2 regions of the Variovorax sp. P5_A3 genome follow, and region 2 is predicted to be linked to the other one. Evidence: riboswitches for the same ligand, from Rfam matches in the RefSeq annotation. Region 2 holds a riboswitch; the other holds the start of a gene.

Region 1 (4,415 bases), on a different contig from region 2:
CCGATTGACAACAGCTCGGCGGGCCACCTACCCTGACCAGCAAAGGAAAAACGACATGCACACATTGACCCGGCGATGGATCGGCATCGGCACCATCGCCCTGGCGCTTCCATTGGCTGCCACGGCCCAGCAAGCTTTCACTCGGGGAGGTGTCAACTTGAGAGCCGGCCCCGGCGACAACTATCCGCTCGTCGCCTCATTGTCGCCCGGACAACCGCTGCAGGTGATGGGCTGCACCAGCGGCTATGGCTGGTGCGACGTGGTGCTGCCCGATGGCCTCCGCGGCTGGTCCTATGCGGCGAGCCTCGACTACGCCTACCAGGACCAGCGTGTTCCGCTGGCGACCTATGGCGCGGTCATTGGCGTTCCGCTCGTGACGTTTGCGATCGGCAGCTACTGGGGCAGCTATTACCGTGACCGCCCCTGGTATGGCCAGCCGCGCTGGTGGGGCGGGCGTCCACCGCCGCCTCCGGGTCCAGGCTGGCGCCCGCCGCCACCGCCCGTCCCGGGCTGGCGTCCCAATCCGTGGCCGGGTTATTCGCCGCATCCGCCGGGCTTCAGGCCGCCTCCTGCACCGGGCTTCCGCCCACCTCCATCACCCGGCTTCCGTCCGCCACCGCCCCCGGTTGTTCGTCCGATTCACGGAGGTGGGCCCCGGCCTCCCGGCCCGCCGCCCGGGCAGGGCGGAGGAGGAGGAGGTGGTGGTCATGGTGGGGGCCACGGAGGGGGCCACGGTGGCGGTGGGCACGGAGGAGGAGGCCATGGCGGTGGTCACGGCGGTGGCCAGGGCGGCGGACGCGGCCAATAGCCGCTGACCCTGCTCAGTCCTTCTTGCGGGCGATCAGCGCGACGAAGCGCTGGGCGCCCAGGCCCAGGGGCCGTTCGCGCGACCACACCACGTCGACCCACAGGTCGATCCCGTTCGACAGGTTCTCGAACGGGATCTCGACCAGCGCGCCTGCCGCCACGTGTGGCCGTGCGAAGTTGCGCGGCAGCCAGCCCCATCCGAGTCCGGCCGTGATCAGGCTCAGCGCCGCGAGCGCGTTGTCGGTGCGCCAGACGTGACGCGCGTAGACGAAGCGCGGATCACTGGTCGCGAGATCGCGTCCGGCAACGACGATCTGCCGCGTGGTCGTCAGATGCACTTCCCGCAGCCGGCCGCCGGCTGCGGCGAGCACGGGATGGTCGGGCGCCATCACGGCCACCATCGTGTCGCTGGCCACTTCCTGGAAGGCTTCTCGCCCGTCGAGGCTGGGGCGCTCGAACACCAGGGCGAGCTGGGCGCGTCCGCTGTGCAGCAGCGCCAGCGCGTCGGCCTGCGGCGCCGCGAGCACTTCCACTTCCAGCGACGGGTACTCCCGCGCCAGCGCGGCCAGCGGTCCGCTCCAGGGCGCGGCGAGAAGTTCGGGGGCGATGGCGAGGGTGAGCCGGTTTTCGAGCCCCTGCGTGAGCGCGAGCGCCTGCACCTGGAGCTGCTTGAGCTGCGCCGCGAGCAATCGCGCCTGGGGTTCCAGCGACCGCGCAGCGGCGGTTGGCTGCGGTTCGCGGCCGCTGCGGTCGAAGAGCTGCAGGTCGAGCTCGGCCTCGAGGTTCGCGATCGCCATGCTCACGGCGGACGGGACCCGGCCCAGCGCCCGCGCGGCAGCCGAGAACGACCCGTGATCGATCACGGCGAGGAACACTTCGACGTTGTCGCTGGAGAAGCTCATCGCACGATCTCCCGATCTGTCAGTGAAATTGATAGAAGATGACTTTATATATCAGACGGGCACACATAAAGTCCATCCTGTCACCAACCAGCACGGGATCGAATTCATGCAAGGGCTCAAGCGCCGCGTCGTCTACATCACGCTCTACGAAGGCATCGCCATCGTCGCGGCAAGCGCCGGGGTGGCGCTGATGTCGGGTCAGGGATTGGGCCATTCGGGCGTGCTGGCCGTCATCGCCTCGGCCATCGCGGTGCTCTGGAACCTGAGCTTCAACGCCCTGTTCGAGCGCTGGGAATCCCGGCAGGCGGTGCGCGGCCGGAGCCTGAAGCGGCGGATCGCCCACGCCATCGGGTTCGAGGGCGGCCTGGTTGCCTTCCTCGTGCCGGTCTTCGCCTGGTGGCTGGATGTCAGCCTGTGGGAAGCGCTGGTGATGGACCTGGGCCTGGTCGTCTTCTTCCTGATCTACACCTTCGTCTTCAACTGGGCCTTCGACATGCTCTTCGGCCTGCCGGCATCGGCTGCCGGCGCAGCCCAGCCGGCGTAAAATCCGCGGCTCCCAAGGAGCGTTGCAGCGCCGCCGTCTTCCCTCGAGGCGGCCGCGTCAGGCTTGGGCTTCCAGCCATTGGATTGCAACGACGCTCGCCTGAGTTCCATGTCTTGCAGGTGAGCCCATGTCCTCCGATTCCTCTCCAGTCCTCGTTCCCCCCATGAAGCTGTCCGGCCTCGAGCCGGTGCAGATCGGCGAGGGCGCGCTGTTCGTCAACATCGGCGAGCGCACGAACGTCACAGGCTCCAAGGCCTTTGCGCGGATGATCCTCAACGGGCAGTTCGAGGAGGCCCTCGCCGTCGCGCGCCAGCAGGTCGAGAACGGCGCGCAGGTGATCGACATCAACATGGATGAGGCCATGCTCGACAGCAAGGCCGCGATGGTCCGCTTCCTGAACCTGATCGCCAGCGAGCCCGACATCGCGCGCGTGCCGATCATGGTCGACAGCTCGAAGTGGGAAGTGATCGAGGCCGGCCTGCGGTGCATCCAGGGCAAGGGCATCGTGAACTCGATCAGCATGAAGGAGGGCGAGGACCAGTTCCGCCACCACGCCCGTCTGCTGCGTCGCTACGGCGCGGCGGCGGTGGTCATGGCCTTCGACGAGAAGGGCCAGGCCGACACCTACGAACGCAAGATCGAGATCTGCAAGCGCGCCTACCGCATCCTGGTCGACGAGATCGACTTCCCGCCCGAGGACATCATCTTCGACCCGAACATCTTCGCGATCGCCACCGGCATCGAGGAGCACAACAACTACGCGGTCGACTTCATCAATGCCACGCGCTGGATCAAGGAGAACCTGCCGGGCGCGAAGGTGTCGGGCGGCGTGTCGAATGTGAGCTTCAGCTTCCGCGGCAACGACCCGGTACGCGAGGCGATCCATACGGTGTTCCTGTACCACGCTATCAAGGCGGGCATGGACATGGGCATCGTCAACGCCGGCATGGTCGGCGTCTATGACGACCTCGAACCCGAGCTTCGCGAGCGTGTCGAAGACGTGGTGCTGAATCGTCGTCCCGATGCCGGCGAGCGCCTCGTCGAAGTGGCCGAGACCGCGAAGAGCGGCGCCAAGGACGAGAGCAAGAAGCTCGAATGGCGCGGCACGCCGGAGCACCCGGTGCATGTGAACCAGCGGCTGTCGCACGCGATGGTGCACGGCATCACCGACTTCATCGTCGAGGACACCGAGGAGGCCTACCAGCAGATCCTCGCCAAGGACGGCCGGCCGCTGCACGTGATCGAAGGCCCGCTGATGGACGGCATGAACATCGTGGGCGACCTGTTCGGCCAGGGCAAGATGTTCCTGCCGCAGGTGGTGAAGTCGGCGCGCGTGATGAAGTCGGCGGTGGCCCACCTCATCCCCTACATCGAGGAAGAAAAGCGCCAGGACGAGGCCGCCGGCCGCGATGTGCGGACCAAGGGCAAGATCATCATCGCCACCGTCAAGGGCGACGTGCACGACATCGGCAAGAACATCGTCACCGTCGTGCTCCAGTGCAACAACTTCGAGGTGGTGAACATGGGCGTGATGGTCCCCTGCCACGAGATCCTGGCGCGTGCCAAGGTCGAGGGCGCGGACATCGTGGGGCTCTCGGGCCTCATCACGCCGAGCCTCGAAGAGATGCAATACGTCGCGGGCGAGATGCAGAAGGACGATCACTTCCGCATCAGGAAGATCCCGCTGCTGATCGGCGGCGCTACCACCAGCCGCGTGCACACGGCAGTCAAGATCGCACCGCACTACGAAGGGCCGGTGGTCTACGTGCCCGACGCCTCGCGCAGCGTGAGCGTGGCGCAGTCGCTGCTGTCTGAACAGGCGACGAGCTACATCAACGAGATCAACGCCGACTACGACAAGGTGCGCCACCAGCACGCCAACAAGAAGCAGGTGCCGCTGTGGCCGCTCGCGAAGGCGCGCGCCAACAAGACGCCGGTCGACTGGTCGAGCTACCTGCCGCCGGTGCCCAAGTTCATCGGCCGGCGGGTGTTCCGCAACTTCGACCTGACCGAACTCGCCAAGTACATCGACTGGGGCCCGTTCTTCCAGACCTGGGACCTGGCCGGGCCATTCCCCGCAATCCTGAAGGACGAGATCGTGGGCACCGAGGCCGTGCGCGTGTATGCCGACGGCCAGCGCATGCTCAAGCGGCTCATCGAAG
Region 2 (4,415 bases):
CCGTCGGTGATGGTGTCGCCCAACTGCACGCCGCCGTGCGTGGTGAAGCCCACGATGTCGCCCGCATAGGCTTCCTCGACGGCTTCACGCCGCTGGCTCATGAAGGTCACGACGCTGGTCGGGCGCAGTTCCTTCGCGGTGCGCTGCACCTTGAGCTTCATGCCCGGCGTGTAGCGTCCAGAGGCCATCCGCACGAAGGCGATGCGGTCACGGTGATTGGCGTCCATGTTGGCCTGCACCTTGAACACGACGCCCGCGAAGTCCTTGTCCTCTGGCTGGATCTCCTTGACCACCGGCTGCCGGTTGACCAGCGTGGTGCTGACGCGCGGCTGCGGCGGGGGCGCCAGGTCGACGAGTGCATCGAGCACTTCCATCACACCGAAGTTGTTGACACCGGAACCGAAGAACACCGGCGTCTGCTTGCCGGCGAGGAATGCTTCGCGATCCCAGGTCGGGGATGCGCCGGTGGCGAGTTCCATGCTTTCCATCGCGGTGTCGAACTCGCGGCCGAAGCGCTTGTGGAGCGTCTCGCGGTCGGTCAGCGGGATGGTTTCGAAGTCCTGCGGCAGGCGCTCGCTGCCCGATTCGAACACGGTCATTGCCTGGGTTCGCAGGTTCACGATGCCGCCGAAGGACTTGCCCTGCCCCACGGGCCAGGTCATCGGCACGCAGGGCATGCCCAACTCGCGCTCGATCTCGTCGAGCAGTTCGAGCGGCTCGCGCACTTCGCGGTCCATCTTGTTGACGAAGGTGATGATGGGCGTGTCGCGCTGACGGCAGACTTCGATCAGGCGACGTGTTTGGGCTTCGACGCCGTTGGCTGCGTCGATGACCATGAGCGCCGAATCGACCGCGGTGAGCACGCGGTAGGTGTCTTCGGAGAAGTCCTTGTGGCCAGGCGTGTCGAGCAGGTTGATGACGTGGTCGCGGTAGACCATCTGCATCACCGACGACGCCACCGAGATGCCGCGCTGCTTCTCGATTTCCATCCAGTCGGAGGTCGCATGGCGCGAGGCCTTGCGGGCCTTGACCGAGCCGGCGATCTGGATCGCGCCGGAGAACAGCAGCAGCTTTTCGGTCAGCGTGGTCTTACCGGCGTCAGGGTGGGAAATGATCGCGAAAGTGCGACGGCGGCGGGTTTCGGAAGCGAATGTCATGGGGTGAACGCGGTGCGCGCTCACGGGCGCGGGCAGCAGAAGGCAAAGCCCGCGATTTTACCGATCGACCTTGCGGGCCGCCGGGCGACCCTCGCATTCACATGGGCGGCGTGAATCCGTTGCGGCCGACCAGCAGGCTCGAAGCGGTCGGCTGGCCGTCCTTCAACTGGGCGGTGACGACGACCTTCGCGCCCTGGACCAACAATGCCGCCTGGTCGTCCTTGCCGGGCTTGAAGGTAACGATCGGGGTGCCGCGCGGGACGATCACGGTCTTTTCGCCGTCCTTGTACTTGAGCACCAGTTTCTGACCGCCGCCCGGAGCCGACGATGGTGCCGCCGACAGCTCGGAGACCGTGGCGTTGGTCATCGTGCCGTTGGGCATGTAGTCCCAGGGCCGGAAGCCTTCGCCGGTGCCCCGCATGGCTTCTGGGAATACCAGGACTTCGACCGCGCGCTGCGTGCCATCGGGCTGCGGAAGGGATCCGGCGCCGACGAAGCTGTTCGGCTTGATGGCCGCCGGCGTCACCGGGAGCACCTCGACGACCCGCATGTCGGCAGGACGCGCCATGGTGACAACCTCGCCGCTGCGGTCCTTGACGGTCAGCGAATTCGCATCGACCCGCACGATGACGCCGCGCACACGCACGGTCTGGGCGGCGGCGGCCTGGGTCTGCGCCGGAACCACGCTGGGCAGCAGGGCCGACGCGATCACGAACGATGCGGCAAGAGCTTTGGGTTTGAACATGTTGTAACGTCGCGCGGGGCGGCGGGAGGGGAGGGAATGGCAGTCTAGGCCGATCGGAAGAATGCTGCCGACGGCAGTCCGACCGCGCGCGCTAAAATCCCTGTTCCGAGGAGCGTTGCAGCGCCGACAGGCGTGAGGCTCGGACCACCATCGCAACCACGCTCACCCGCTGTTCTCGCGGTGAGTCCTTTCCCCGAACGCAGTGGCCATCTTTCAAACTTGCTTTGGAGCCAACATGAGCGCCGTTCTCAAATCCCCGACCCCTGTTTCCACCGCCGACCAGGCCATCGCCGACCTGGGCCTTGCCGCCTGGGGCCGCAAGGAAATCCGCATCGCCGAGACCGAAATGCCCGGCCTGATGGCCATCCGTGAGGAATTCGCCAAGAGCCAACCGCTCAAGGACGCGCGCATCACCGGCTCGCTGCACATGACGATTCAGACAGCGGTGCTGATCGAGACACTGCAGGCGCTGGGCGCCACCGTGCGCTGGGCTTCGTGCAACATCTTCTCGACGCAGGACCACGCCGCCGCCGCCATTGCCGCCAACGGCACGCCGGTGTTCGCGATCAAGGGCGAGTCGCTGGAAGACTACTGGGACTACACGCACCGCATCTTCGACTTCGGCGCCAAGGGCTCGGCCGGCGAAGGCCCGAACATGATCCTGGACGACGGCGGCGACGCCACGCTGCTGATGCACCTCGGCCAGCGTGCCGAGAAGGACCAGAGCGTGCTCGCCAACCCGACCAGCGACGAAGAGCGCATCCTCTACGCCGCGATCAAGGCCAAGCTGGCCGTCGATCCGACCTGGTACACCCGCAAGTCGGCCGAGATCATCGGCGTCACCGAAGAGACCACCACCGGCGTGCACCGCCTGAACGAGATGAGCGCCAAGGGCACGTTGCTGTTCCGCGCCATCAACGTGAACGACTCGGTCACCAAGAGCAAGTTCGACAACCTGTACGGTTGCCGTGAATCGCTGGTGGACGGCATCAAGCGCGCCACCGACGTGATGATCGCAGGCAAGGTCGCCTGCGTGGCCGGCTACGGCGACGTGGGCAAGGGCTCGGCCCAGGCGCTGCGCGCGCTGAGCGCCCAGGTGTGGGTGACCGAGATCGACCCCATCAACGCGCTGCAGGCCGCCATGGAAGGCTACAAGGTCGTCACCATGGAGTACGCCGCCGACAAGGCCGACATCTTCGTGACCACCACCGGCAACCGCGACGTCATCCGCCACGAGCACATGGCCGCGATGAAGGACCAGGCGATCGTCTGCAACATCGGGCACTTCGACAATGAAATCGCGGTCGCGTCGATCGAGAAGTACGAGTGGGAAGAGATCAAGCCGCAAGTCGACCACATCACCTTCCCCGATGGCAAGAAGATCATCCTGCTGGCGAAGGGCCGCCTCGTGAACCTCGGCTGCGGCACGGGCCATCCGAGCTTCGTGATGTCGTCTTCGTTCGCGAACCAGACGATCGCGCAGATCGAACTCTTCACCAAGCCCGATGCCTACCAGGCCGGCAAGGTCTACGTGCTGCCGAAGCACCTCGACGAGAAGGTCGCCCGCCTGCACCTGAAGAAGGTCGGCGCCATGCTGACCGAACTGACGGACGCGCAGGCCGCCTACATCGGTGTCGACAAGAACGGCCCGTACAAGCCGGACACCTACCGCTACTGATCGCGCGAGCGTAGCGCTTTGCGCGCCGATCAGTTGCTTGTCGAACGTGGCCTCGCCGCGTCGCGCTCGCAGGCCGTCCGGCTGATTGCCGGTGGTTTGCGCTGGCGCGACGGCGCGGACTGGCGCGTGGTCAACAAGAATCGCGACGAAGTGCCCGAGACGGCCGAGCTTGAATTGCTCGACGCGGCCGAGGCACGCTATGTCTCCCGCGGCGGACTCAAGCTTGAGGGCGCGTTGGCCGAGACCGGGATCGATCCGCGCGGACGCCGATGCCTGGACGTGGGCCAATCGACGGGCGGCTTCACCGATTGCCTGCTGCAGCAAGGCGCCGAGCACGTGGTGGGGGTCGATGTGGGCCACGGGCAATTGCATTCGCGGGTGCGCGACGATGCGCGTGTCACTGTGGTCGAAGGCGTCAATGCCCGCGTGCTCAGCGCCGATGCGTGGGCCGCCCAGTCGCTGGACGATTCGGATTTTGGGCTGATCGTCGGCGATCTCTCGTTCATCTCGCTCACGCTGGTGCTGCCGACGCTGGTGCCATTGCTGGCTCCCGGTGGCGATCTGCTGATGCTGGTCAAGCCGCAGTTCGAACTGCAACCCGGGCAGATCGGCAAGGGCGGCATCGTGCGCGATCCAGCGCTGTATGCCGTCGTCGAGCTGCGTCTTCGGGACGCGTGCGAGTCGCTGGGCCTGCGTGTGCTGCGATGGCTCGACAGCCCGATCGCGGGCGGCGACGGCAACCGCGAGTTTTTCATTCATGCCGTTCATGCGGACGGCGAACAAGGAGCCGGCCGTGAGCCTTCCGCTCAGCTTTGAATTCTTTCCGCCCAAGACG

The links. A riboswitch is a leader RNA that binds a small molecule or an ion and turns the genes downstream of it on or off. The one in region 2 is predicted to bind S-adenosylhomocysteine.
Region 1: it holds a riboswitch for S-adenosylhomocysteine, as region 2 does, so the genes downstream of both, metH (methionine synthase) here and ahcY (adenosylhomocysteinase) in region 2, are expected to answer to the same signal.

What each region holds. Positions count from the first base shown of each region.
Region 1 covers NZ_JBFUKW010000008.1:325,447-329,861, forward strand. The annotation lists gene AC1D3B_RS15155 (SH3 domain-containing protein) at 56-808, shown strand; gene AC1D3B_RS15160 (LysR family transcriptional regulator) at 822-1,709, opposite strand; gene AC1D3B_RS15165 (PACE efflux transporter) at 1,816-2,253, shown strand; S-adenosyl-L-homocysteine riboswitch at 2,262-2,357, shown strand; gene metH (methionine synthase) at 2,381-4,415, shown strand, end outside.
Region 2 covers NZ_JBFUKW010000005.1:125,490-129,904, forward strand. The annotation lists gene AC1D3B_RS09915 (peptide chain release factor 3) at 1-1,157, opposite strand, end outside; gene AC1D3B_RS09920 (hypothetical protein) at 1,255-1,902, opposite strand; S-adenosyl-L-homocysteine riboswitch at 2,004-2,073, shown strand; gene ahcY (adenosylhomocysteinase) at 2,138-3,580, shown strand; gene AC1D3B_RS09930 (TlyA family RNA methyltransferase) at 3,599-4,396, shown strand; gene metF (methylenetetrahydrofolate reductase [NAD(P)H]) at 4,374-4,415, shown strand, end outside.